DNA from 3 places in the Bacillus sp. OTU530 genome. Region 2 is predicted to be linked to each of the others. Evidence: a T-box and tRNA genes for the amino acid it is inferred to sense, from the RefSeq annotation. Region 2 holds a T-box; the other regions hold tRNA genes.
What was found. A T-box is a leader RNA that pairs with one kind of tRNA and senses whether it is charged. The one in region 2 lies ahead of leuS (leucine--tRNA ligase), so its partner is inferred to be a tRNA-Leu.
Positions count from the first base shown of each region.

Region 1: it has a tRNA-Leu gene. The T-box ahead of leuS (leucine--tRNA ligase) is inferred to sense a tRNA for this amino acid. The anticodon was not compared.
Region 3: it has a tRNA-Leu gene. The T-box ahead of leuS (leucine--tRNA ligase) is inferred to sense a tRNA for this amino acid. The anticodon was not compared.

Region 1 covers NZ_JASATP010000027.1:31,565-40,737, forward strand. The annotation lists gene AAHB12_RS18930 (hypothetical protein) at 1-146, opposite strand, end outside; gene AAHB12_RS18935 (FUSC family protein) at 571-1,656, opposite strand; tRNA gene AAHB12_RS18940 (tRNA-Leu) at 1,966-2,046, opposite strand; tRNA gene AAHB12_RS18945 (tRNA-Gly) at 2,052-2,123, opposite strand; tRNA gene AAHB12_RS18950 (tRNA-Leu) at 2,156-2,239, opposite strand; tRNA gene AAHB12_RS18955 (tRNA-Tyr) at 2,268-2,352, opposite strand; tRNA gene AAHB12_RS18960 (tRNA-Ser) at 2,598-2,688, opposite strand; tRNA gene AAHB12_RS18965 (tRNA-Asn) at 2,692-2,766, opposite strand; tRNA gene AAHB12_RS18970 (tRNA-Ala) at 2,774-2,849, opposite strand; RNA gene ffs (signal recognition particle sRNA large type) at 2,864-3,130, opposite strand; RNA gene ssrS (6S RNA) at 3,169-3,351, opposite strand; tRNA gene AAHB12_RS18985 (tRNA-Leu) at 3,352-3,434, opposite strand; gene AAHB12_RS18990 (aldose epimerase family protein) at 3,952-6,480, opposite strand; gene AAHB12_RS18995 (SDR family oxidoreductase) at 6,617-7,516, shown strand; gene AAHB12_RS19000 (flavin monoamine oxidase family protein) at 7,746-9,077, opposite strand.
Region 2 covers NZ_JASATP010000101.1:572-6,824, forward strand. The annotation lists gene AAHB12_RS30775 (malate:quinone oxidoreductase) at 18-1,520, shown strand; T-box leader at 1,718-1,928, shown strand; gene leuS (leucine--tRNA ligase) at 1,991-4,399, shown strand; gene AAHB12_RS30785 (rhodanese-like domain-containing protein) at 4,949-5,254, shown strand; gene AAHB12_RS30790 (spore germination protein) at 5,523-5,759, shown strand; gene AAHB12_RS30795 (hypothetical protein) at 5,775-6,029, shown strand.
Region 3 covers NZ_JASATP010000020.1:70,270-79,442, reverse strand. The annotation lists gene AAHB12_RS16260 (NUDIX hydrolase) at 1-372, opposite strand, end outside; gene AAHB12_RS16255 (cold-inducible protein YdjO-related protein) at 520-714, opposite strand; gene cspD (cold-shock protein CspD) at 825-1,028, opposite strand; tRNA gene AAHB12_RS16245 (tRNA-Ala) at 1,322-1,394, opposite strand; tRNA gene AAHB12_RS16240 (tRNA-Gly) at 1,460-1,531, opposite strand; tRNA gene AAHB12_RS16235 (tRNA-Leu) at 1,540-1,622, opposite strand; gene AAHB12_RS16230 (YhcN/YlaJ family sporulation lipoprotein) at 1,765-2,358, opposite strand; gene ypeB (germination protein YpeB) at 2,375-3,715, opposite strand; gene sleB (spore cortex-lytic enzyme) at 3,731-4,579, opposite strand; gene AAHB12_RS16215 (DUF3889 domain-containing protein) at 4,734-5,099, opposite strand; gene pduL (phosphate propanoyltransferase) at 5,402-5,971, opposite strand; gene AAHB12_RS16205 (hypothetical protein) at 6,103-6,372, shown strand; gene AAHB12_RS16200 (patatin-like phospholipase family protein) at 6,465-7,316, opposite strand; gene gltD (glutamate synthase small subunit) at 7,465-8,946, opposite strand; gene gltB (glutamate synthase large subunit) at 8,959-9,173, opposite strand, start outside.

The sequences.
Region 1 (9,173 bases), on a different contig from region 2:
CAATGTTTGTTGAATTTTGCTTGACCTAACTTTTTATATTGCTTAATAAGTTTTGCTTCCAACTGTCTTGCACCACCCTCAACCTCAAATTCTTTAACAAACTTATATTTTAACTTACCATCCTTCATAAGCTGTTGATGCTTCAATTTTCTCCCTCCCCACTTTCGTTATGATGGAGTAACCTCTTTTTCATCCATTCCCATTGCATGCATATTCGTGTGCTATGAAGATAACCGCTGCTCGGAGGTAAACCATACATGTTCCACGCTTGCATGGACAGGATCTCGATTTCTCCTTGGAGATGTTTCAGACTTGCCTGAATCTACTATTCTCTTTAGTATCAATACATTCTGAGCGTATTGATTTGTAATTAGCTTAAGTAAAAATTACAGCCTGCACTGTAGAAGCCTGTATAGGCCCCATCTTCAAAAAACTTTTCATAGGCAGATCTTATAACTACTATGCGCTGGACTCATCAATACGGACCTGTTATCGGAACGGTATTTTACCAGAAGCAGGAGCTTTTATCAGTCTATCCGTTGGCTGCTGAAAACAGTGATGGATGTCATTTTAACCGTTGTTTTTTGTCAAAGCTAAAGCTGCTTCTTCTAATTCTCTCAATATACGGCTTAAGTCAGTAAGAATTCCCCCTAAATCTCGCAGTATGGGCAGAGATTCTACATTCCGTATATCTGAGAGGCACCGCGACTGAATAGAACGCGCCCCTTCAATGTTAGTCATAAGCGTAGACAAAGATTCTTTCGAAGATTCAATAATTACCTTTCCAAAATAAGCAATACAAGAAGCTGTTGATTCTATAGCAGGCTTCACTCCTTCTATATGTGCATACTCATTTTGAAACTCCTTTGCGGAACGTAAGTCGAACAAGCCTCTGTATACGTCACGGACTTGTATTGTAACATCTTCTAATTGATTCATTCCTAAGGTAATATGCGTTAATCGTATTCTTACCTTCATGAGAAACGGACTATATTTTAGACTTTGCTGCGTTAATTGTACGGTTTGAATACATCGTTCTGTTTCCTTCACCAAATCCCTGATGTTATTTCGTTCTGTATGGGTTTTTTCAGTAGTTGCTTTCAATAAGGTTACTGAACTCTTGAGAACGCTTGAAGAGAGTTGACTAAGTACCAGAATGCTTTGCTCGGCGGCTGGCATCGTATTAGCAGGGAACAAAAATGCATTAATGATAATGGCTATTCCTGATCCGATAATGGTTTCAATGATTCTTCCTGCTGCATATCCTTGATGTTGGCCAAAAGCAAATACTAATAATGCGCTAACCCCAACCTGTGATATAATCTGTGGGTTTAAATGCATAGCTGTTGGAATCGTCATTGCAATAAGTACGAGCATAAAGATCGTGCCAACACTGATTTCAAAGGTATGCCAATGACTGATTAATACAGTAACTACCACACCTAAAATAATTCCTGTTATTCGATACGAGGCTTTTTTCAAGGAGTCAGCAACAGTTACTTGTAAAGTTAAAATGGCAGCTAGCGGGGCGAAATATGGGTATTGGTTTTGGGATAATAGTGTCGCAACCCACCAGGATACTGCTGCTGCAAGAGCGGTTTTCGTTACCTGTAAGGTAAAGCCTAATCTAATCAAAATGTCTAAATATTTTTTCATGATTATATACCTTCTGCATATTTAATTGTTAACGCTGTTGTAAGTGGTAAAAAGAAATGTTTCAATCCTATATTAAGCATGAATGGCAAGGAACCCCTTTATAATACTAGAAGGTCTGCTTATCTTACATCAATATAATCCACCTTTTGAATTTTGTTTATACAAGCATCTACTGCACTTTAGCAGGTGCGCCAAATTTGACCTTATTCGTTATTAGTTTTCAGGGAAATAAAAAAAGCGTCCCTGCCCAAAGCAGGAACGCTAAAAATGTTGAGATGACGAGCACTCTCATTTTTCTTTCGTAAATAATACCGGTGGTCGGGGTCGAACCGACACTCCAGAGGAACACGATTTTGAGTCGTGCGCGTCTGCCAATTCCGCCACACCGGCATAAAAGCGGAAGACGGGATTCGAACCCGCGACCCCAACCTTGGCAAGGTTGTATTCTACCACTGAACTACTTCCGCATGACAAACACTATATCATATACAATTATAAATGGTGCGGGTGAAGGGACTCGAACCCCCACGCCAAAGGCGCCAGATCCTAAGTCTGGTGCGTCTGCCAATTCCGCCACACCCGCAAGCTTCAAACATCTTATTCAAATCCGATGGTGGAGGGGGACGGATTCGAACCGCCGAACCCTGAGGGAGCGGATTTACAGTCCGCCGCGTTTAGCCACTTCGCTACCCCTCCAGAAAATGTTTAAAAAAATTGAATTCGTCAAAACACATAAACTAAATGTATAGATTTTAAATTTATTTCTTTTTCTTTCCAACCATCATTTCGTATGAACCCTCATTGGCGGAAGAACAATATAACATGTCTTTTTCTTTCATGCAATCCCTTTTTAATAAAGGAAACCTTAGAAAAAACATCACTCTTATCATATGATGATTGCTGTGATCCTCATATCTTATAGCTAAAAATCATCATATGTATGGCAGAGAAGAAGGGATTCGAACCCTCGCACCGGTTACCCGATCTACTCCCTTAGCAGGGGAGCCCCTTGAGCCACTTGGGTACTTCTCTATTTGGCTCCGCAAGTAGGATTCGAACCTACGACCTATCGGTTAACAGCCGATTGCTCTACCGCTGAGCTATTGCGGAATACTTATGGTGGAGCCTAGCGGGATCGAACCGCTGACCTCCTGCGTGCAAAGCAGGCGCTCTCCCAGCTGAGCTAAGGCCCCAAATGAGTGAAACACCGTGAACCTTTCATTGATATGATGACATAAGTGTTACTTATACAGCCAGCTCGTTCAGAGCGACCCTGCGACACACAGAACATTCCACTTATGGCTGCTTCCTTCCGGACCTGACCAAATTCATGGGGTTCTGTTGCGAGGACTCCAAAGGTCAACACCGCTTATATAAGGCAAAGCCTTACATCCATCATACCGCTGAAAGGAATTCAGCCTCGCTAGAGCGGATTGCGAGTTACAGGGCACCGCTATCTCCCCGCCTATCACGGTATGTATTTAATATAGAATAAACTATGTCTTTTTTAAAGGCATTCCCACCATATGCCGTGTTCCCAGATGTTTTATAAACCCGCTCTCACAGGTGGGTTTCCGCATATTGACCTTCCTGCGATCCTAAACGAGTAGGCGTGGCATCAGTCAAATACATTAGGAATCCCGAATCAATCTTACGGTTTAAAACATGTAGGGATCACGAACATTGCAGGACATATGCGATCGAGAGGACTTGAACCTCCACGAGATTGCTCTCACTAGGCCCTCAACCTAGCGCGTCTGCCGTTCCGCCACGGTCGCATGATAACAATGGTGCGAGCTAGAGCCCCCAACCACTTACTAATTTTCTCATCGTCCTCATCTCAAAAAGGCTATTTCAAACAGCAGCTCGATGAGTACGCTGAAGCAGTTACTTCGATGTTTATTCAATCATGCCTTACCGATTTAAGCGGCATGTATTTAAAGCATTTCGTTCACTGCTTAGTCAGTATACAACAAACATTTAAGTTTTTAAATACGTTTTTGCAATGTATTTATTGCCAGCTTTACCAACGCAAAGATCCATTATTTTTTGTTTATCTACATACCATTAACATTACACAACAACCAGAAATCATACCGTAAAGAACAGTCGCCGATTGGCGAGCCCTGCTCCCCGGGCGAAGACAGAGGTGTAGTTGCCCTTATAACTTTATTCCTAAAATTTCTCGCTACGTCGAACTGGCCATCCAGCTAGAAATTTATACTTTCTTAAAGTGTAAACCAAAAAGAGAGGGTAACTCTCTCCCCTCTCCTATCCAATCTGCGTCCGATTTTCTTACTGCCAGATGGACTCTAATTCATTCACTATTAAAGAACTCAACTTAACATATCCATTTTTGCTATACAGTTCTATCCGATCACTTGATGGATTCGGGAAAATCAAGTCGGTAAAAACAATTTCTCCATCATTTCCAAATACCTCAACAGAGGACCAATCTACAAAAACGTGAAGCTTTATTCCATCTTGAATCGGATTCAAAATAGCCTCATGTCTCCCTGCAAAAGCAGGAGAAAAAATAAATTCCCCTGAACAAGTACGATCTACAAACAAGATGTGCCGTTCTGTATCATATCCTATAACAGTTTCTTCAGCGGCTGATTTTCTTACTTTAAACCCAAACTCAGAAGCAGATCCCAACTCAAATTCAGCTACAATTTCAACTGTTTTACCATTAATATTGGAAAGAATGTTTTTCCCAGGCATTACCTTTTCATTTTTCCATTGATATTGACTTTTTCGAATTCCTTTCAGTTCTTTAACCGGCATTTGAATCAGCTTAACTCCTTCTCCCCGAAATGTTTTTAATGCTAATTCCCTTGGAAGAGACATTGCACCCCTCCACGGATTAGTGGGGGTGACATCGGCATATTGCCAATTGTTCATCCAACCAATCCAAATTTTTCGGCTACCCGTATTAAACCATGTTTGAGCAGCATAAAAATCCTTTCCATAATCTACCCAGCGAATCTCATTCGGAGGATTTTCATTGATAAACCTCATACCGTCAAATGCCCCGATAAAATACTGTCCTCCAGAACCTCCAGCAACAGATCCGGGATTTATATCGACCTTCAATAACCATTTGGTATTGTTCGGATCATTATCAACAGGGAGTTCAATCAATTCTGGAACTTCCCAAACACCTCCATGAGATCCTTCATTTTCTCCGAACCTACTCATGTATTTCCAATCCGTTAAGTTTTTAGAAGAATAAAACTGTATATGATCTCCAGCAGCTAAAGCCATAATCCACTTGTATTCTTTCTCATACCACATAACTTTTGGATCTCTAAAGTCCTTTATTCCTGGGTTTGGAATAACTGGATTACCTTTGTATTTAGTCCATGTTATTCCCTCATCCGTGCTATAAGCTAGACTTTGCTGTTGCATTTCTCCTGCACTAGTATATATTGCGACTAAACCTTCAGAGCTTTCTTTAAATAACCCACTTGTATTATGTCTATCCACTACAATACTTCCTGAAAATATCAGTCCGAGTCCATCAGGTGTTAAGGCAACCCGAAGCTGTTCCCAGTGTACAAGATCTTTGCTTACCGCATGCCCCCAGCTTATATTCCCCCACTTGTCACCATAAGGGTTGTATTGATAAAACATATGGTATTTTCCTTTATAATAAACCAAACCATTGGGATCATTTATCCAATTTCTTTCTGGAGAAAAGTGGAGCTGGGAACGGTATTTTTCATTGTAATAACTATAAGGGGAGTCTTTCCTTTGATTTTGGTTATGGTTTTGTTGGTCAATGTCCTTGTGGAGTATTACATGGTTATCTTGACTATTGCATAATGCTAAAAATTGAGGTTTACAGAATTGACTATTACAATGGCTATTATCACTTTGATGCGTAATATCTATTGTAGTTGTAAGTTTTATTGTTTCACCGTACCGAAGAGCTATTATTCCGGTTAACTCAGGGGGCAAAGAGAGATTTGGCGCATTTGTTACCCAGGTATAAGGTTCAATACTTATAATTTTATCAGTCTCTCCCATTGTATATATAAGCCAGTACTTATATAATTCAGAAGTTTGGATTCGAATTTCATAATCTTTTCTGGAAAGCACGGCCAGATGGGGGTGACTGCCGATTGAAAACAATTTCTCCATTTCCACATACTTTACATTCATCCCTTGAGTTAATAATTCATAAGAACCCAGGTTCATCAATTTACCTGTTGGCATTAATTCAGAATCTAACTCCCACTCATAGGACACAGGAAGTGTAAACATCCATTTTTCCGGTTCATAACCAATATGAAACCATGGATGCAATCCGAAGCCAACAGGCGCGGTTACTGTTCCTCGGTTTGTAATGCTTACTTTTTGTGTTAACGTACTTCCACTTAAGTCATATGTCATGCTAAAAAACAAATCATGAGGATACTGTCGCAAAACATCTGGGAAATCCACCGTAGCAAATGTCGAAGTGACAGACTGACTGTTACCAATTTGCATAGTGGCTGCTACTTTCCATGGATGCCACGCGAGAAATCCATGGTTATTATGCTTGTTTTCCCAGTTAATATCCAATTGATAGACTCTTCCTTGGAACTCAAAACGGCCAAAACGCGTTCGATTTGGCGGAAACAAAACAGGTATACCGTAGTAAATGGCTTTCTCTTTTAACACATTAAGACCTTTTGGTGTCCTTAGCACTTCACTTTGTGTAACCTGATCCCATAACCTATACAAATTGTTGCCCAATGCCGGACACAAATATGCAATCATCTTCTCGTTTTGTAATGTGTATATTTCAAAGCCATCCAGTATTTCTTTCGAAACCATTGGACTGACCTCCTTCACATTCACATTAATTCATATATAAGTATTTATGGTGGTATTCCTCATAGCATTCCCACATTCACCTATTTAACTGGGCAGAATATACTAACCTGAAAAAGAGGCTGGGAGGGGATTTGGTATGAATCCGAAATATCCTTATTATGGTTCAAAAATAAAATGTAAGGAGATTCCTTTGACTTTTCCGCCACAGGAGCAATACAGGCAGCCGGGACTTGAATATTTGATGTTGCCTCGCCCAATTTATGATAACCCAAACTACATCGGTACCGGCAAACTGAAGGACAAAGCGGCTATTATCAGCGGTGGAGACAGCGGTATCGGAAGGGCAGTTGCAGTTGCATTCGCCAAGGAAGGAGCCAATATTGTTATTGCGTATTTCGATGAGCACCAGGATGCGGCGGAAACGAAACAGGCAGTTGAGAATTTAGGAAGGCATTGCTTATTAATACCTGGGGATTTAAGAAAAGAAGAGGCTTGCCAACATGTTGTAAAGAAAGCCGTAGATTCGTTTGGCAGAGTTGACGTTCTTATCAATAATCTTGGTGTGCAGTTTGTTCAAAAGAGCTTATTAGACATTAGTGATGAGCAGCTAAGAACTACATTTGATACAAATATCTTATCTTTTTTCCATATGACAAAATCCGCACTTCCATATATGTCCGCTGGAAGCAGTATCGTGAATACCGCTTCGGTCACTGCATATGTTGGGCGTGAAGACCTAATTGATTATTCTGCAACAAAAGGAGCCATTGTCAGCTATACTAGGGCATTGGCTAATAATGTTGTTGAACAAGGGATTCGAGTGAACGCAGTTGCTCCTGGTCCATTTTGGACTCCTTTACAACCAGCATCTCAATCGTCAGAGCAAATTGAAACATTTGGAGCAGATGTGCCAATGAAGCGTGCGGGACAGCCGTATGAGCTTGCCCCAGTCTATGTACTTTTAGCATCAGATGACGGTTCCTATATAACTGGACAAACAATTCATGTAAATGGCGGCCAAATGGTTACAACGTGAGGAGAAGAAGTTATGACCGACAGTTAAATGTCATAATCAACAGCTCAAACCAATTTAGATTCGAGCCATTTGATACTACCTATAGGCTCATCTAAATATTGGATAAAAGCACTATCATCTCCTCATTGTTCCCTTGGATACCAGCATCAATTTGTAAAAGCATAAATCTATTACTGTTATTGAATATTTCTTCATTCCCACTACTACAGAGCAAAATTAAAACAATTCTTCACTTCAGCGTATCAAACACCTCCTTTGCCGCGCGTTCTCCTGATCGTACAGCGCCTTCCATATAGAATTTCCACTCATCTGCTGTTTCCGTACTCGCCCAATGAATCGGTCCAATCGGTCTTCGCAGCCATTCTCCAAAAGCGGTAATAATTCCAGGAGGAAAATGGGCAGAATATCCGCCTCGAATCCATGGTTCCGTCCAATCTTTTTCATAAAATGCTATCGGCTGTCCAGCTTTTGGACCGAACAAGGAACTCATCTCTTTTAAAACGATTTGCTTACGATCGTGCTTTTCAAATCCCGCTAGTTCTCTCGCATGCCTTCCTCCAGAGAGAACCGTTAAAACCCCTTTTGTCCCATCATTCGGCGAGCTATCTGCAACAAACCGAACTAAGCCTCTGTCACATTGTGCGAGACCGTTTAAACCTTCTTCCCGCCAAAAAGGTTTTTCATAAATAAGAATCATTTTTCTAACCGATGATTGCCCGATTTTTTGTGTCATTAAATCTCGGCCTGCTGGAAGAGGTGGATCATATTCAATCCGGTCGCTAATACTTGGCGGAACAGCAACAATTACCTTCTTCGCTTTCCAAACTTGTTTTTCAGAAAAAACAAGCACATTATTTTTATTGTACTCAATCTTTTTAACTGGTGTACTTACGTATATATGATCCTTTATTGCATCTGCCATCTTTAAAGCAAGTGTCTGTGCTCCTTCTGCAAACCATTCTTCTTCTGCTGTTAAAACTTGCTGAAAACCGCCGCTCGTTTTTAAGCACCATAAAAAATCTAACGCTGAAGGTTCATAAGGTTCCACACACATCACTTCTGCAAATAAACGAAAAAAATCTCTTCCCTCTTCTGTCAACAAATTGCTTTGAATCCAAGCATCTAAAGTATATGTATCGATTTCTTTTGCCAAGGGCGATTTCCATATTTCTTGTTCAGGCAATTCCTTTACCAAGCTTTCCATTTTACATTTGAGTTGAGATAAATCAAAAAGTCCCTCAGATGACAGTGGCGGATTTTCCCCTGCTACTTTTTTTATCGTTCCTCCTAGATTATACGTTGTTTTCCCTTTTGTATAAGTACTCACAAGAGACAAACCAAATTCTTTGGTAAAAGACTGCATGCGTTTTTGCTGGCGCCCGACCCATTGTGCTCCAAGATCCACCGTTACGCCATCCTTTGTTTGAAAACTATGTACACGTCCTCCTACACGATCCATAGCTTCGATTACAGCAATATTTACTTTTCTTTTTGTTAGTTCCCACGCGGCTGAAAGTCCCGCAAATCCGGCACCAACAATGACCACATCCGCTTCTTTCATAAAATTCTCCTTATCATCTTACATGTACAAAACTTTCTTACAAATGTATAAAGAAAAACTCGTCGATTGGCGGGCCCTGCTCTTGGGCGAAGACAG
Region 2 (6,253 bases):
GTATAAGGACGATAAAAATGAGCGATAGACATACTAGAACAGACGTTATCTTAATTGGTGCCGGAATCATGAGTGCGACTTTGGGGATAATTCTGAAAGAATTAGTACCAGACTGGAAAATTACGGTGTTTGAGAAACTCTCAAACGCAGGAGAGGAAAGCTCTAACGAATGGAATAATGCGGGAACGGGGCATGCGGCACTGTGCGAGCTTAACTACACGGTTGAAAAACCGGATGGGTCTGTAGATATTAGCAAAGCTATAAAAATTAATGAACAGTTTCAGGTTTCAATGCAGTTTTGGTCTTATCTTGTAAACAACAAGATGATACGTAATCCACAGGACTTTATCATACCATTGCCTCATATAAGTCTAGTACAAGGAGAACAAAATGTAACGTTTTTAAAGAAACGTTTTGAAGCGCTGTCCAATACCCCCCTATTCCAAGGGATGGAATTTTCCGATGACCCGGAAAAACTGATGGAATGGGTTCCGCTTATTATGCAAGACCGCGTATCGAACGAATCTATAGCGGCAACAAAAATCGACTCTGGAACGGATGTCAACTTTGGCGCTTTAACGCGTATGTTGTTTGACCACTTAGAGAGTAAAAATGTTGATATAAATTACAAACATAGTGTTAATGATGTGAAACGTACTAGCGACGGTTTATGGGAATTGAAAGTGCGGAATCTCGATAGCGGTACTGTCGAACGCCATACTGCAAAATTCGTCTTTATCGGAGGCGGGGGAGGAAGCCTGCATTTGCTGCAAAAATCCGGTATTCCTGAAGGAAAACATATTGGAGGATTCCCGATAAGCGGAATATTTATGGTGTGTAATAATTCGGATATTGTAGCGCAGCATCACGCAAAAGTATACGGCAAAGCTAAGGTTGGTGCTCCTCCAATGTCTGTTCCGCATCTTGACACACGATTTATCAACAATAAAAAGTCATTGCTATTTGGACCGTTTGCCGGCTTCTCACCAAAGTTTTTAAAAACAGGTTCAATGTTTGATTTGGTAACTTCCGTAAAAGCGGATAATCTCTTGACTATGTTGTCGGCAGGTGCAAAAAACATGTCATTGACAAAATACCTGATCCAGCAAGTTATGTTATCAAAAGAAAAGCGCATGGAAGAGTTACGTGAGTTTATCCCGAACGCCAAAAGCGAGGATTGGGATGTAGTAGTAGCGGGCCAACGTGTGCAAGTGATCAAAGATACTGAAGCTGACGGCAAAGGAACGCTTCAATTTGGGACGGAAGTTGTTAGTGCCGCTAATGGTTCGATAGCAGCATTGCTCGGAGCTTCTCCGGGTGCTTCTACCGCTGTTTCCGTCATGCTCGAACTCATAACAAAATGCTTCCCTGAACATATGAAAGAGTGGGAACCGAAAATTAAAGAAATGATTCCTTCTTATGGTGTGTCACTAATAGAAAACCCAGAGCTTCAGGACGAAATTCATACTTTAACAGCGCAGACGCTTTGTCTAAGCGAAAAAAAACCGATCTTTAGTTAAGTGGAACTGTCCTCGAATAGTTTAGAATACAGGTATTATTCCTATGCTTGTTGGCTATGCTGTTTATATCGATAATGATAGCTGCTATACACAATGCTTAGTTAAGAAAAGTGAGCAGAAGCGATTTCCATGTAACATTATGAGAACTGTTTGACGGAACAACATAGATGTTTTAGAATAGGATGTATGTAAAATACCCAACAACATTGACAAGGAGCAGTAGTAATGCATACAGGTACAGAGAGTTGACGGTTGGTGCAAGTCAATCCTATGTGGTATTATGAACTCGCCTTTGAGTTGCAGCTGTGAAGAAAGTAGCGGCTGCCGTTCCTCCGCGTTAAGGAGCTAAGTGAATGTTTTTACATTAATTAGGGTGGTACCGCGGGAATACAACCTCTCGTCCCTTTGGGGATGAGGGGTTTTTTGCATTTTTTTTGTTATAATGGAATAAACGATTGGAGGATGTATTTGTGAGCTTTAACCATAAAGAAATAGAACAGAAGTGGCAGGCGTATTGGGAGGAACAAAAAACATTCCGTACGCCGGATGAGACAGACAAACCAAAATTTTACGCACTTGATATGTTTCCGTATCCGTCTGGAGCTGGCCTGCATGTCGGTCACCCTGAAGGATATACGGCAACGGATATTTTATCCCGTATGAAGCGTATGCAGGGCTATAATGTACTGCATCCGATGGGATGGGATGCATTTGGTCTTCCCGCTGAGCAATACGCGCTTGATACAGGGAATAGCCCAGCGGAATTTACAGAGAAAAATATCAACACGTTTCGCCGTCAAATTAAGTCTCTAGGCTTTTCTTATGACTGGGATCGTGAAGTAAATACGACGGATCCTGAGTATTATAAATGGACACAATGGATTTTCCTGAAGATGTTTGAAAAGGGATTGGCTTATGTGGATGAGGTTGCTGTAAACTGGTGTCCGGCACTTGGAACTGTTTTAGCCAATGAAGAGGTTATTGATGGAAAAAGTGAACGTGGCGGTCATCCGGTCGAGCGTCGTCCGATGAAACAATGGATCCTGAAAATTACAGCTTATGCGGACCGGTTGCTTGAGGATTTAGAGGAATTGGATTGGCCAGAAAGCTTAAAAGATATGCAGCGTAACTGGATCGGACGTTCTGAAGGGGCTGAGGTGAACTTCGGAGTAGATGGAGCTGAGGAACAATTTACGGTATTTACTACTCGCCCTGATACATTGTTTGGTGCAACCTATGCGGTATTGGCACCAGAGCACGTACTAGTGGAGAAGATTACAACAGCTGAACAAAAAGAAGCGGTTGCAGCGTACTTAGATGCAGTGAAGGCGAAGAGTGATTTAGAACGTACTGATCTTGCAAAGGATAAAACGGGTGTATTTACAGGTGCTTATGCGGTAAATCCGGTAAATGGCGAAAAGATGCCGATTTGGATTGCTGACTACGTGCTTGTGAGCTACGGAACAGGCGCTATTATGGCAGTGCCGGCGCATGACGAACGTGACTACGAATTTGCGAAGAAGTTCAATCTGCCAATCCGAGCAGTTGTGGAAGGCGGAGATGTATCACAAGAAGCATATACAGGAGACGGCAAGCATATTAATTCCGATTTCTTAGATGGTCTGAATAAGGAAGAAGCGATTACAGCGATGATCGCATGGCTTGAGGAAAAAGGCATTGGTACGAAGAAGGTAACGTATCGTCTACGCGATTGGTTATTTAGCCGCCAACGTTATTGGGGTGAGCCGATTCCAGTGATTCATTGGGAGGACGGGACAATGACAGCAGTACCAGAGGAAGAGCTGCCGCTTGTACTGCCAAAAACAGAAAATATCCGTCCGTCTGGAACAGGCGAATCACCGCTTGCGAATATTGAAGAGTGGATGAACGTTGTAGATCCGGTGACAGGCAAGAAAGGCCGCCGTGAAACAAACACGATGCCGCAATGGGGCGGAAGCTGTTGGTACTACTTACGTTATATCGATCCGCATAATAGTGAGCAATTGGCTGATCCAGAAAAGTTGAAGCAGTGGCTGCCTGTTGATATTTATATCGGTGGGGCGGAGCATGCGGTTCTTCATTTATTGTATGCTCGTTTCTGGCATAAATTTTTGTATGATCTTGGCGTTGTACCAACGAAGGAGCCGTTCCAAAAGTTATTCAACCAAGGTATGATTCTTGGTTCAAACAATGAAAAAATGAGTAAATCGAAGGGCAACGTTGTAAACCCGGATGATATCGTAACAAGTCATGGAGCTGATACGCTTCGTTTGTATGAAATGTTCATGGGACCTTTGGAAGCGTCCATTGCTTGGTCAGAAACAGGTCTTGACGGCGCACGCCGCTTTTTGGATCGCGTATGGCGTTTATTCGTTCAAGAGGATGGGGCACTAAGCGAGAAGGTTACAACAGAACAAAATAAAGCGATGGATCGTATATATCACCAAACAGTGAAAAAGGTTACAGAGGATTACGAAGGCATTCGCTTTAACACGGCGATTTCACAAATGATGGTGTTTATTAATGAAGCTTACAAAGCAGAAACACTGCCAAAGGCGTATGCTGAGGGCTTTGCGAAGCTATTATCTCCAGTTGCACCGCATTTGGCTGAGGAGCTGTGGGAGAAGCTTGGACATGGGGAATCCATTACGTACGCAACATGGCCGGCCTATGATGAAGGTAAGCTTGTTGATGATGAAATTGAAGTCATCGTCCAAGTGAATGGTAAGCTGCGCGGCAAGGTAACGCTCGCAAAGGATGCAACAAAGCAGCAAATGGAAGAGGCTGCACTTGGCGAAGTCCAAACACAAATCGAGGGCAAAACAATCCGCAAAATTATTGCGGTTCCGGGCAAGCTAGTTAATATTGTTGCAAACTAAGAAAAATGGAAATTAATTCGTTTATGTCTGTAACAAGTATGCATAATTTTTTATAAAAGCAAATAAGTGCTTTCATAACTATGCTTAGTGGATGAAGCGGTTCTCTATAACAGGGAACCGCTTTTTACATTTGAAGAACTTATCTTGCTTATCTACATATAAGAGGCCTTGTCTGCAAATCATACATATGAACCTACAAGAAGGAGGGATTCGCATGAGCAAGAAAAACAACAGTGGTCAAAAGCAACCAAACTTTGATGATTCTTCAAATTTTTCAAGCAACAAACAAACACAAATTAAAAAGCAGGCTAAAAACAAATAATTGGTGAGAAGGGCCCATCACGCTGCGGTGATGGGTTATTTTGTGCTTTAAGTAATCAGTTTCTAGCTGGGAGACCATTCGGTGAGTTTTCTTGGTGTTTTACAGCTAAAGGATATGTTATATAGGGACAAGTATATGCCAGAGCATATTTATATGGTGCTGTACTTTGCCAATAGTGCTTTAGCTTGCTAGAATGGGATGGTAGGATGCAAAAGGAGGCAAAATAGATGGAGAATGTTAAAACAATCACACCGGCAGAAGTGGAACAACGGCTAAAGAAGGGAGAAACCTTGTTTCTTGTAGACGTTCGCGAACATGAAGAGGTTGCGTACGGGAAGATTCCAGAAGCTGTCCATATTCCGATGGGAGAGATTCCGAATAAGCTTGATTCTTTTGATAAGGATCATGAATATATTTTCATTTGCAGGTCAGGTGTTCGAAGCGAGAACGTTTGCCGTTATTTAGATCATCTTGGCTATAAAACGGTAAACATGATTGGCGGCATGCTGTCATATGAGGGAGAAACAGAGTAAGCGGAACGAGCAGGTTCCGTTTTTCTTTTTTTAGACTTTAAGAGGGCTGATAAGTTTCCAGCTAGAAGCGAGTTCGACGTGGTGGGAAATTTTAGGAATAAAGTATAAGTGCAACTACGCCTCTGTCTTCGCCTAACGGCTTGCCAGTCGACGAGTTTTCTTTAGATAAAATTGCTTTTCTGTCTGTGGTCCATCCTTAGGTAAGAAGGATGGACCATGTTTGTTTTGTTGACATACAATATGATAGATCAAAGAAAGGGCGATGAGAATGGCACCGCGAATCCGTAAGGTAAAGGTTGTTAATAACAATGGCTCAATTAATTTTGGAAACCAGGGCTATTTTGCACCTTTTTCTGTTTCGAAGGAGTATAACGGCTCGGGAGGTGATAGTACAGGCGTTATTGTCAATGGCCGGCGTACAGAGAACCCAGCTGTTGGAACATCGCAGAACGAGATGGAAGATACAGATCTTCAGCAGGAGCAGGAGAATCTTCCCGAGTTTTGAGTACTAGGAGGAAGTATGGGAGTATATATTGAAAAGTTTATTGTTGTAAACAATTACGGAACAATTGAATTTAGAGATGGCCAAAGAGATGTGTCTTTTTCAGCTTCAAAAGCCAATAATGGAGCATTAGGTCCGACTGTCGCTGATTTTGTGAACGGAAGACGTGTACGTAATTTAGAAAGGGAAAGGTTGAACGAAGCCCCTCAGGTTGAGGCGAAATCAAGTGAGGAAGGGGAAATGTCTGATCTGTCCAGCGGGCTGAGTTTTTAGTAGAAAACGGGTATCGCTGACGCGTGCTCGTTTCTTTTTGTACTTGAAGTAGGTGTGAATTTTAGGAATTAAGTGTAAGTGCAACTACGCCTCTGTCTTCGCCTAAGAGCAGGGCTCGCCAATCGACGAGTTTTCTTTACACTGTAGGAAAGCATAAATTTCCAGCTAGAAGTCATTCGACGTAGTCGGAAATTTTAGGAATACAGTATAAGTGCAACTACGCC
Region 3 (9,173 bases), on a different contig from region 2:
AGGATTAGGCTGCATTTGTTCTATGTTCTCAAGGAACCCTATATACGGATAAATGATGGTCCCAAAAGGAGAAACCATATAATTTAAAGGAAATACATTTGTAATACTTGCCAAGGATATCCCAAGTTCCTCCGATGTTTCCCGTATTGCCGTATATTCCGCATCCCGGTCGGTTTGATCTATTTTCCCGCCAGGAAAACAAATTTCCCCAGGCTGCCTTCGTAATTGGAGAGACCTCACTTCAAATAGAATGTGAATTTCATTTTCTTTTTTGATGAGCGGTAAGAGAACCGCAAACTTTGAAAAATCTTCATTCCCTAAAATATCAGGAACACGGTTTTGCAACTTTTTTGCTACTCTTTCTATTTCCATCATCTCACCCCGTATTCTGTTTAATTGCTCAACATTGGGATTATCGCCATTTTTACCTTCTTGGATAAACTAAAGACTCTGCCAAAATCTTGAGTAAAATAAAAAGCCAAGCTGTAATGAAGAAATAGCTTAGCCTTTTATCAAATATTAGTCAGGTAACGTATATAGCAAGCGCTCTCCACTTTTCATCTTCATTCCGCATAGTGGACAATCGGGATGATCACCAAAGGAAAAATTTTTTCTCATCCATCCTATGCAATCGTCTGATTCACATTCCCACACAGCAACAGGTACTTGCTCCCGTTCCTGTTGAAAAGCCTCTTTCTTTTTACCCCAGTTCATAGTTTGCTGCCTCCTTTAAGAGATGTAGTAGACTATTGCTCGATCCTGCAGGAAGCAGGAACAAAAAAGGCTGCTAACGTTACCTGTTAACAGCCTTTTTTGGATGTCAATTATAGCTTTACAACATTTTTTGCCTGCGGTCCACGATTGCCTTGCTCAATTTCAAAGCTTACTTCTTGACCTTCTTCAAGCGTTTTAAAGCCTTCACCTTGAATAGCAGAGAAATGTACAAATACATCGTTTCCGTCCGGCACTTCAATAAATCCAAAACCCTTCTCGCCATTAAACCATTTTACTTTACCTGTTGCTTGCATTATATTGTTCCTCCTTGACAGATAAATATAATATGCTGTTCTTATTTTTCCCAGAAAAAAATAAAGAATTCACACATTATAAAACATCATAGGTAGTGCATATCCCCCTTCGACGCTTGATAATATGTGAATTGGAATAAAAGTAAATCGTACGTATGTATTTACATTATATACCAAATGATATACATCTGCAAGATAAACTAACGGATCCATCATATAATAAAAACCCTTTCACACGATAGGAAAGGGTTTTTATTATATGATTCATACTGGCTAGGAAGACAAAATAAAAATGGAGCCTAGCGGGATCGAACCGCTGACCTCCTGCGTGCAAAGCAGGCGCTCTCCCAGCTGAGCTAAGGCCCCGTTATCTACAGTACTATTTGAAATTTTAACCGAAAGTAAATATATTTCAAGACTGTATGATAAAAAGCGGAAGACGGGATTCGAACCCGCGACCCCAACCTTGGCAAGGTTGTATTCTACCACTGAACTACTTCCGCGTATTGGATGCGGTCGGCGAGACTCGAACTCGCACGGGCTATGCCCGCCACCCCCTCAAGATGGTGCGTCTACCTATTCCGCCACGACCGCATGATAGTATCTACCAATGCAATTAGCTCCCTAATTGCATCTTTCACTTAAAAACTCTACTCTCGACACTTGTATATTTTATCTAAAATATTATTCAACGTCAATATAATTTGGATAAAACGAGGAGATTTCACTCCTCATTTTACCTCGTGTTCATATGAGAATTAGATTGCTCATTCTGTTCGTTCTTTAATTTTTGCTGTTCATTCTTGTGCATTTGGTCATCATTTTGTCTTGTAGAACGGATATTCTGATTTTCCAATATATCATTTGGAACTTGCGGCATTACACGCCCAACAATCGCTGCCAGCTCCTCCATTACGCCTGCTGGCCTGCCACTTTGAAGCTGTCTTCTCATCTCCTGTAATCTTTCATACAGATCGGGATCTGCTACAACAACTGCTTTTGCTCCGTTTGGATCATGCTGCAGGCTTTCCGCTACCGAATACTTGATTGTTTCTACTCTTGAACGATCTAAGTTTGCATCTACATCAATACCTACCACTGCATATGGACCGATAACAATAGCTGTTGCATCTTTCACACTCGGTATGCTTGCAGCTAAACTGCTCAAATGCTTAGCCACCTTTTCATTTGAGCGGTAATTCTCTTTACGAGCTGCCGTATTTTGTACAGAAACCTGCGTTTTCTCCTTATCATTACTGGCGCGATAATCAGCTTTTACACAGCCTGTCAAAAAGAAAAGCAACATACATAGATAGACAATGCTCCGCATGCTCTTCATCTCCTTCTCACTCATACACTGGCTCCACGTTTTGCAATTTCTTTACCTTTTCCTCAATACCGCTTTGTGCATTAATAAAAATTTGATACGTATCTTTACCATAGACACCTAAAAACTCATAGCATAACACCTCTTTCTTAAGATTGCTCACGATGATTGCCTGCCGTTCCTCCATCACCTTCACATTTTTGCTAATGCGTTTTCTTGCCTCTTCTACAGTTATAGCTGGTTTTGCAATAGTACGTTTCTTATAGGACGATAAATAATCCTTTGCGGAAAAACCGACAATCCCCCCATCATCAAGGGCAACCTTCATTTGAATGGATTCTGGATAAATCCGAACCCCATTGATGTTTGTCACATATGTAAACATTCCAATAGAGTCATACTGTGCACTATCATATAGCTCCATATTTTCAAACTTATGTTCCTTTAAAAACTGAAGACCTTTTGCCCCCGCATCATTGAGGCTGATTTTTTGCCCCTGAATCTGCCTATTGTTCATAACCCAAATTGGATATCCTCCTTTTTTGGTAATATCCATGTATGTTATGCTGTTCGTTTTTGGCTGCTGGATAGAGACGCTATAAAAGCGATTATTTGCCCCTTTCCCGCTTTGCTCGACAGACATTTGTTCCGTTCCCTTAAGCCCAAGAAATTCCTTGGCAATTTTCTTGGCATCCTCTTTGGAAATCTCTCTGCCCTCTAAACGAGAGAATCCTTTCTCGTCCTTTTCCATACTTGTAGCCGTTGGGCTGAAATCTGTTTCAGCGTAAGACGCTACATTTTTTTCCACCGTTTTTAAACCATCGATAATAGTATTATCAAGCGGCTTCTTATCCGCAGCAAGTGCAAGCTCTACATCCATCCATCGTAAATTATTCTTTAATACAAGACGCTGGACACCGCGCAACTCGTTTTGGATGTCTCCCGCCCTTTTATACATCTGCTCAAGTAATGTATACTCTTTTTCATTAAGCGGTTCTTTCTCCAAATCACGAATAGCTGTTTGATAACTAAAATCACCAATTTGCGCTAAAAAATCCTCTGTTTTATTGAATGGCAGCAATGTAAGCGGCAGCTGACCAACATCATTATGAGCATTTGAAGTGAGCCGCCATACTTCTGCAAGAGCGGGAGAAAGTGACGTACGCGTGCTCATAGCAAGAGTAGCACCGATTTTGTCATGTAACAAATCAATTTCATATGTCAAATCATTAAACGCTCGCTGGTAGTTATTCTCGGCACGAATCAGTACAGCATTTTTTTCTTGATGCTCTCGATACCCCCAATAAGCAGTACTAATAGCACCGATTGATAAAATCGTAATAAGTAATGCTCTGAACATTTTATCCCCTCCATCCTATCGGCAAAAGATATGTTTGCCAATCTTTTTAATCTGAGGACGCCCCCAAATCCACTTACTTGTTGCGGTCTCCGGATTAAAATAATATACTGCTCCGTCAGTTGGATCCCATCCATTAATCGCATCCAGTACCGCTTTTTTTGCATTTTCATTCGGTGTTAACCAAATTTGTCCATCAGCCACCGCTGTAAAGGCAAGCGGTTCAAAAATGACGCCATAAACTGTATTCGGGAAGGATGGACTGCTCACCCGGTTCAAAATGACTGCGGCTACCGCGACCTGTCCGATATACGGTTCACCGCGCGACTCCCCATATACTGCGTTTGCAAGCCATTGAATATCATTTTGTGAGAATCCACTCGGCACATTAGAAGCAGTCGTCTTCACTGGCTGATTATTGGCACTTTGAGATTGACTTGCATTACCATTTGCTTGCCCTCCACTGCTTTTTACCTGCTGCTCCAGAGGCTTCCCGCCGTAATGCGTAAATTCATTTCCTTTCTGTATTTGTTCTTTTACAAATTGCTCATTATACTTGGATGCGTTTGTCAGCTTTTGCTTTGTTGTTGCTCCTGCCATCCCATCAACAGGTAACCCAAATTTCGATTGAAAATTGCGAACGGCCCAATACGTATTCCAGCCAAATGCACCGTCAATCCTACCGCTGTAGAATCCGATATATTGCAGACGAGCCTGCAATTCAATCACATCATCCCCAACCGCACCTCTTTGAATCACTTGACTTGAGAAAGCCTTTGCTTCCTTTTCATGAACGCTGCTTACTAAAACAAAAGCAAGGAAAAACGAACATATAAGCTGCGGCTTGAAGAAAGCTTTAGCGAACATATAGAAACCTCCCTAGGAACATCAATGTTTTATAACTATTTTTTTGTAAAGAATGTTGTTTTATGTAAAGAATGAAGAAAAATCCATGAAAAGTATTTTTTATCACTTATTACAGTAAATGAAATTTTTAGAAAAGAAAACAAACAGCTAAGCACTATCTGTCTGTTTCTGTAAAGGTAATATATAGAACTTTTTCTGTTTGAAGCTCAAATTCAATCTCAATCAATACACCATATTCCCTCCCATTCTCTTGTAACCATAATTTAAATCTTTCCACTGCTACATTAGCAGTTTTTGTTTCACGTCCGATATGAAGATAATCAATGATGTTTGCCTTTGGATATCGTTCTTTTGTTTTTTGCATAGCCAGAAGTCCCCATTTTGCATAGGCTGGAATTTGTTGATTTTCATATAGCTCTGCAGCTTTGTCTAGATTAGGTAAGGTAAAAATAACAGTAAAACAGAGTATACAACATCTAACTATTTGTAACACATAGCATCGCTCCCTTTTTATTACCATTAATAAAGAAAACTCACCAATTTACGAAGACAGAAACATAGCTGCACTTACACTTTGTTGATAAAATTTCCTGCTGCGTTGAGTTTACGGTTCATCTGATCATTTCTTCACGGTAGGTATCATTTTCATTTCATAAAAGTTTAACCATTGAAAATGTCCCCTATTGTAATCTATATAAGTATGTATTTGTCAACTACAGTTAATGGTGAAAAACCGCGTTTGCTTTTAACTGGAGATTTATACTTTCCTACAGTGCAAAAAAGGGCCTATTGCTTGTTTGGCAAAAGGCCCCTGCATCCTAACTATAGGAGTAATTCTACTGTATCGCCAGACTTTAAGCCGGCAGCATTCGCTTCATCCGTATCAATATGCATATCTAGAGCATATGTATCCTTTACTCGAATCAATACCTGATTAAAAATAAGTCCCCTTTCTCCTAGGACCTTCACACTTACATATTGCCCATCTCTCACACCAAAGGCTGCTGCGTCATCAGTTGTCATATGAATATGACGCTCTGCTATAATGACACCGTGGTCAACATTCATTTCTCCCCTTGGGCCGATAATTGTAATGCCCGGTGTTCCTTCAATATTACCGGATGAACGGATTGGAGCCTTCACACCAAGAGCAAACGAATCCGTCTTTGAGATTTCAACCTGCGTCAAACTGCGAATCGGACCTAAAATACGGACGTGCTGAATTTCTGATTTTTGTGTACGGATCGTCACAGTTTCCTCTGCCGCGAACTCCCCAGGCTGCGATAGTTCCTTGAAAACCTTTAGTTCATAGCCTTCTCCAAATAACTGTTCTACATGCTCCTTTTTCAAATGAATATGGCGGTTTGATACTCCTATTGGAATGTGTTTCATACATTAGCCTCCTGCTATCTTGTTGTACATAGATAGTTTTCCCATTTTCTAAAAACCATGACAAAGAAACAAGCGATTTCACCGGACAGGCATTATATATAAGTAATATAAAAAAAAGGGAGAAATGAACATTGGACGTATCTATTCCAAGATCGACAGATTTAGTGCTTCTTACTTTTGAAAAAAATCCTTTAGATTCAAGCTCAGGCTTTACGATCACAGATGCACGTGTAATTGGAAGTACACAGCCTTGCTTCGGAGTAATTAAACCGGGAGGCTCACTTCGACAAGCGGTGAACTGTTTGCTGAAATATGGTTTTGAAGTGGAGTGTAAAGGAAGCTCTACTAGTGTAAGTGGATTTATCTTGCTTCAACGCTCTGATTCAACCGACGATTACTAAAAGATATACCCCAATTTTCAAGGAGCCCTTTGGTTCCTTTTTTATACAAAAAAGAACACTCCTGTTAACAGGAGTGTTGCAATGACTAAATATTATCGGTATACCCAACGTTGTATGTCATCTTCATGCCTTTTGGCATCCTGATAGCCTAATTCATACAAATCGACTAGCCTTTTCTCATTTCGCTCAATTCGACTGACAGGTAAGGTGACGCTCGGCTGAATGAGATAGCAGTTCCCTGCCGTCTGCTCAGAATTGAGAAACGATAGCGTTTTATTATATAACTCATACTGTTCGCCTAACAGGGAAGCCACCTGTGGATATTTTCGATACATCATCCGCACAAGAGAAGACAGCTTACTAGCTGGCTTTTGATAACCAGACGGTCTTGTCATAATGACAATATTTCTATGAAATCCATCCTGCTTTGCTTTTTGAAGCGGAATTGGATCTACAATCGCTCCATCAAGCAATTGTCTGCCATCGTATTCAACAGGAGGGGCAATAAAGGGAAGCGAGCTAGAAGCCCGAATAATAGTAAGCATATCAGCTCCATGCTCCTGTTTATTATAATATACTGCTTCCCCAGTCTCACAATCAGTCGTACCTACGATGAACTGTTCACTCTCACTTAAAAATGTCTTAAAGTCAAACGGAATGATTTTATTTGGAATTTCGTCAAATAAAAAATCCATGCCAAACAACTGTCGCTTCAGAAATAAATTGCGTAGCGACAAGTAACGAGGATCTTTTACAAGCCCGGTGTTGACCTTCTTATTCCTGCCTTGTTGTCTAGATAAATAGGAAGCTGCCATACAAGCGCCTGCGGAAACACCAACTACATATGGAAAAAAGAGATTTCGCTCCATAAAATATTCTAATACGCCTGCAGTATATAGTCCTCTCATTCCTCCGCCTTCTAAAACCAATCCTATGTCTTTCATAATAAACCCTCTTTGGCTGTATAATTCTTTTTTAGTGTACCGAAAGAAAGGAACAAAAACTAGTATTTTGAAGGATAAATAACCAAAAAAAAAAAGCTAATCATCTCTATATATAAGACGATTAGCTTTTTTATCTATATTTCTGACATTATGGTAAGTTAGAAGCTCCCATTAAATAACGATCTACTTCACGTGCAGCTTCACGGCCTTCATGAATAGCCCAAACGATTAAGCTTTGGCCTCTTCTTGCGTCTCCAGCAGCAAATACACCATCAACAGATGTCGTATATTTGCCATAAGCTGCTTTTACTTTGTTTCCGTTTTTCTCAACTGCAAATTGGTCAAGCACTTTTTGCTCTGTTCCTTCAAAACCGATTGCAATAAATACTAGCTGTGCTGGCCAAACTTTCTCAGTTCCAGGAATTTCTTTAAATACAACTTTTCCGTTCTCGTCTTTTGTTTTTTCCATTTGGATTGTGTGAAGTTCCTTCACGCGACCTTGCTCATCACCAACGATTTTTTTCGTTTGGATGCAATAGATGCGTGGGTCAGATCCGAACTTTGCTTCTGCTTCTTCATATGCATATTCCACAGTAAATGTTAACGGATATTCTGGCCACGGATTATCATAAGCACGATCCTCTGGAAGCTCTGGGTGCTTACCGAATTGTACTACGCTGCGGCAATTTTGTCTAAGTGCTGTCGCAACACAGTCAGCTCCTGTGTCACCGCCACCGATTACGATAACGTCTTTTCCTTCTGCATCAATGAACTGTCCATCTGCAAAATTGGAATCAAGCAAGCTTTTTGTAGCAAGCGTTAAATAATCCATTGCAAAATGAATTCCCTCAAACTCACGTCCCTCCATTACAAGGTCACGTTGCTTTTGTGCTCCTGTACAAAGGATAACGGAATCAAAATCTGCTTTTAATTGCTCAGCTGTAATATCTTTTCCGATTTCTGTATTTGTCACAAATTGAATGCCTTCTTCTGCAAGCAGTTTCACACGGCGTTCAATAACTTCTTTTTCTAATTTCATGCTTGGAATTCCATACATCAACAAGCCGCCAATTCGATCTGCACGCTCGAATACTGTAACAGAATGACCTGCTTGATTCAATTGGTCAGCAGCCGCAAGACCAGCCGGACCAGAACCAACGATTGCTATCTTTTTCCCTGTGCGGCTTTTTGGAATACGCGGCGTCATCCAGCCTTCTTCAAAGCCCTTATCGATAATAGCACGCTCAATGTTCTTAATTCCTACCGCTGGATCTGCAATTGATACTGTACATGATCCTTCACAAGGTGCAGGACATACACGTCCTGTAAACTCAGGGAAGTTATTTGTTTTCAGCAAACGATCCAACGCTTCTTTCCAGCGGCCGCGATACACAAGATCATTCCACTCTGGAATAAGGTTGTGTACCGGACATCCGGACGTTAATCCACGAATCTCCGTACCCATCTGGCAGAAAGGAGTCCCGCAATCCATACAGCGGGCTCCTTGTACTTTTAATGATTCGTCAGATAATCTGACAGAAAATTCTTTCCAGTCTTGAAGACGGGCAAGAGGATCACGTTCTTGTGCTTCTTCCCGTGCGTATTCTATAAATCCGGTTGCTTTTCCCATGACCGCTCCTCCTTACACCAAAACCGTTTTCTTTGTTTGTTTCGCAGTTTTCGTTTGACCGGTGTTAACTTCAAACGCTGCTTGGACTGCTTCTTCTTCGCTCATTCCTGTAGCCTTTAGTTCTTCGATTGTTTCAATTACACGTTTGTAATCGCTCGGAATGACCTTCACGAAGGAAGTCACCGCTTCGTTCCAATTTGCCAATACATATGCAGCCTTAGAACTTG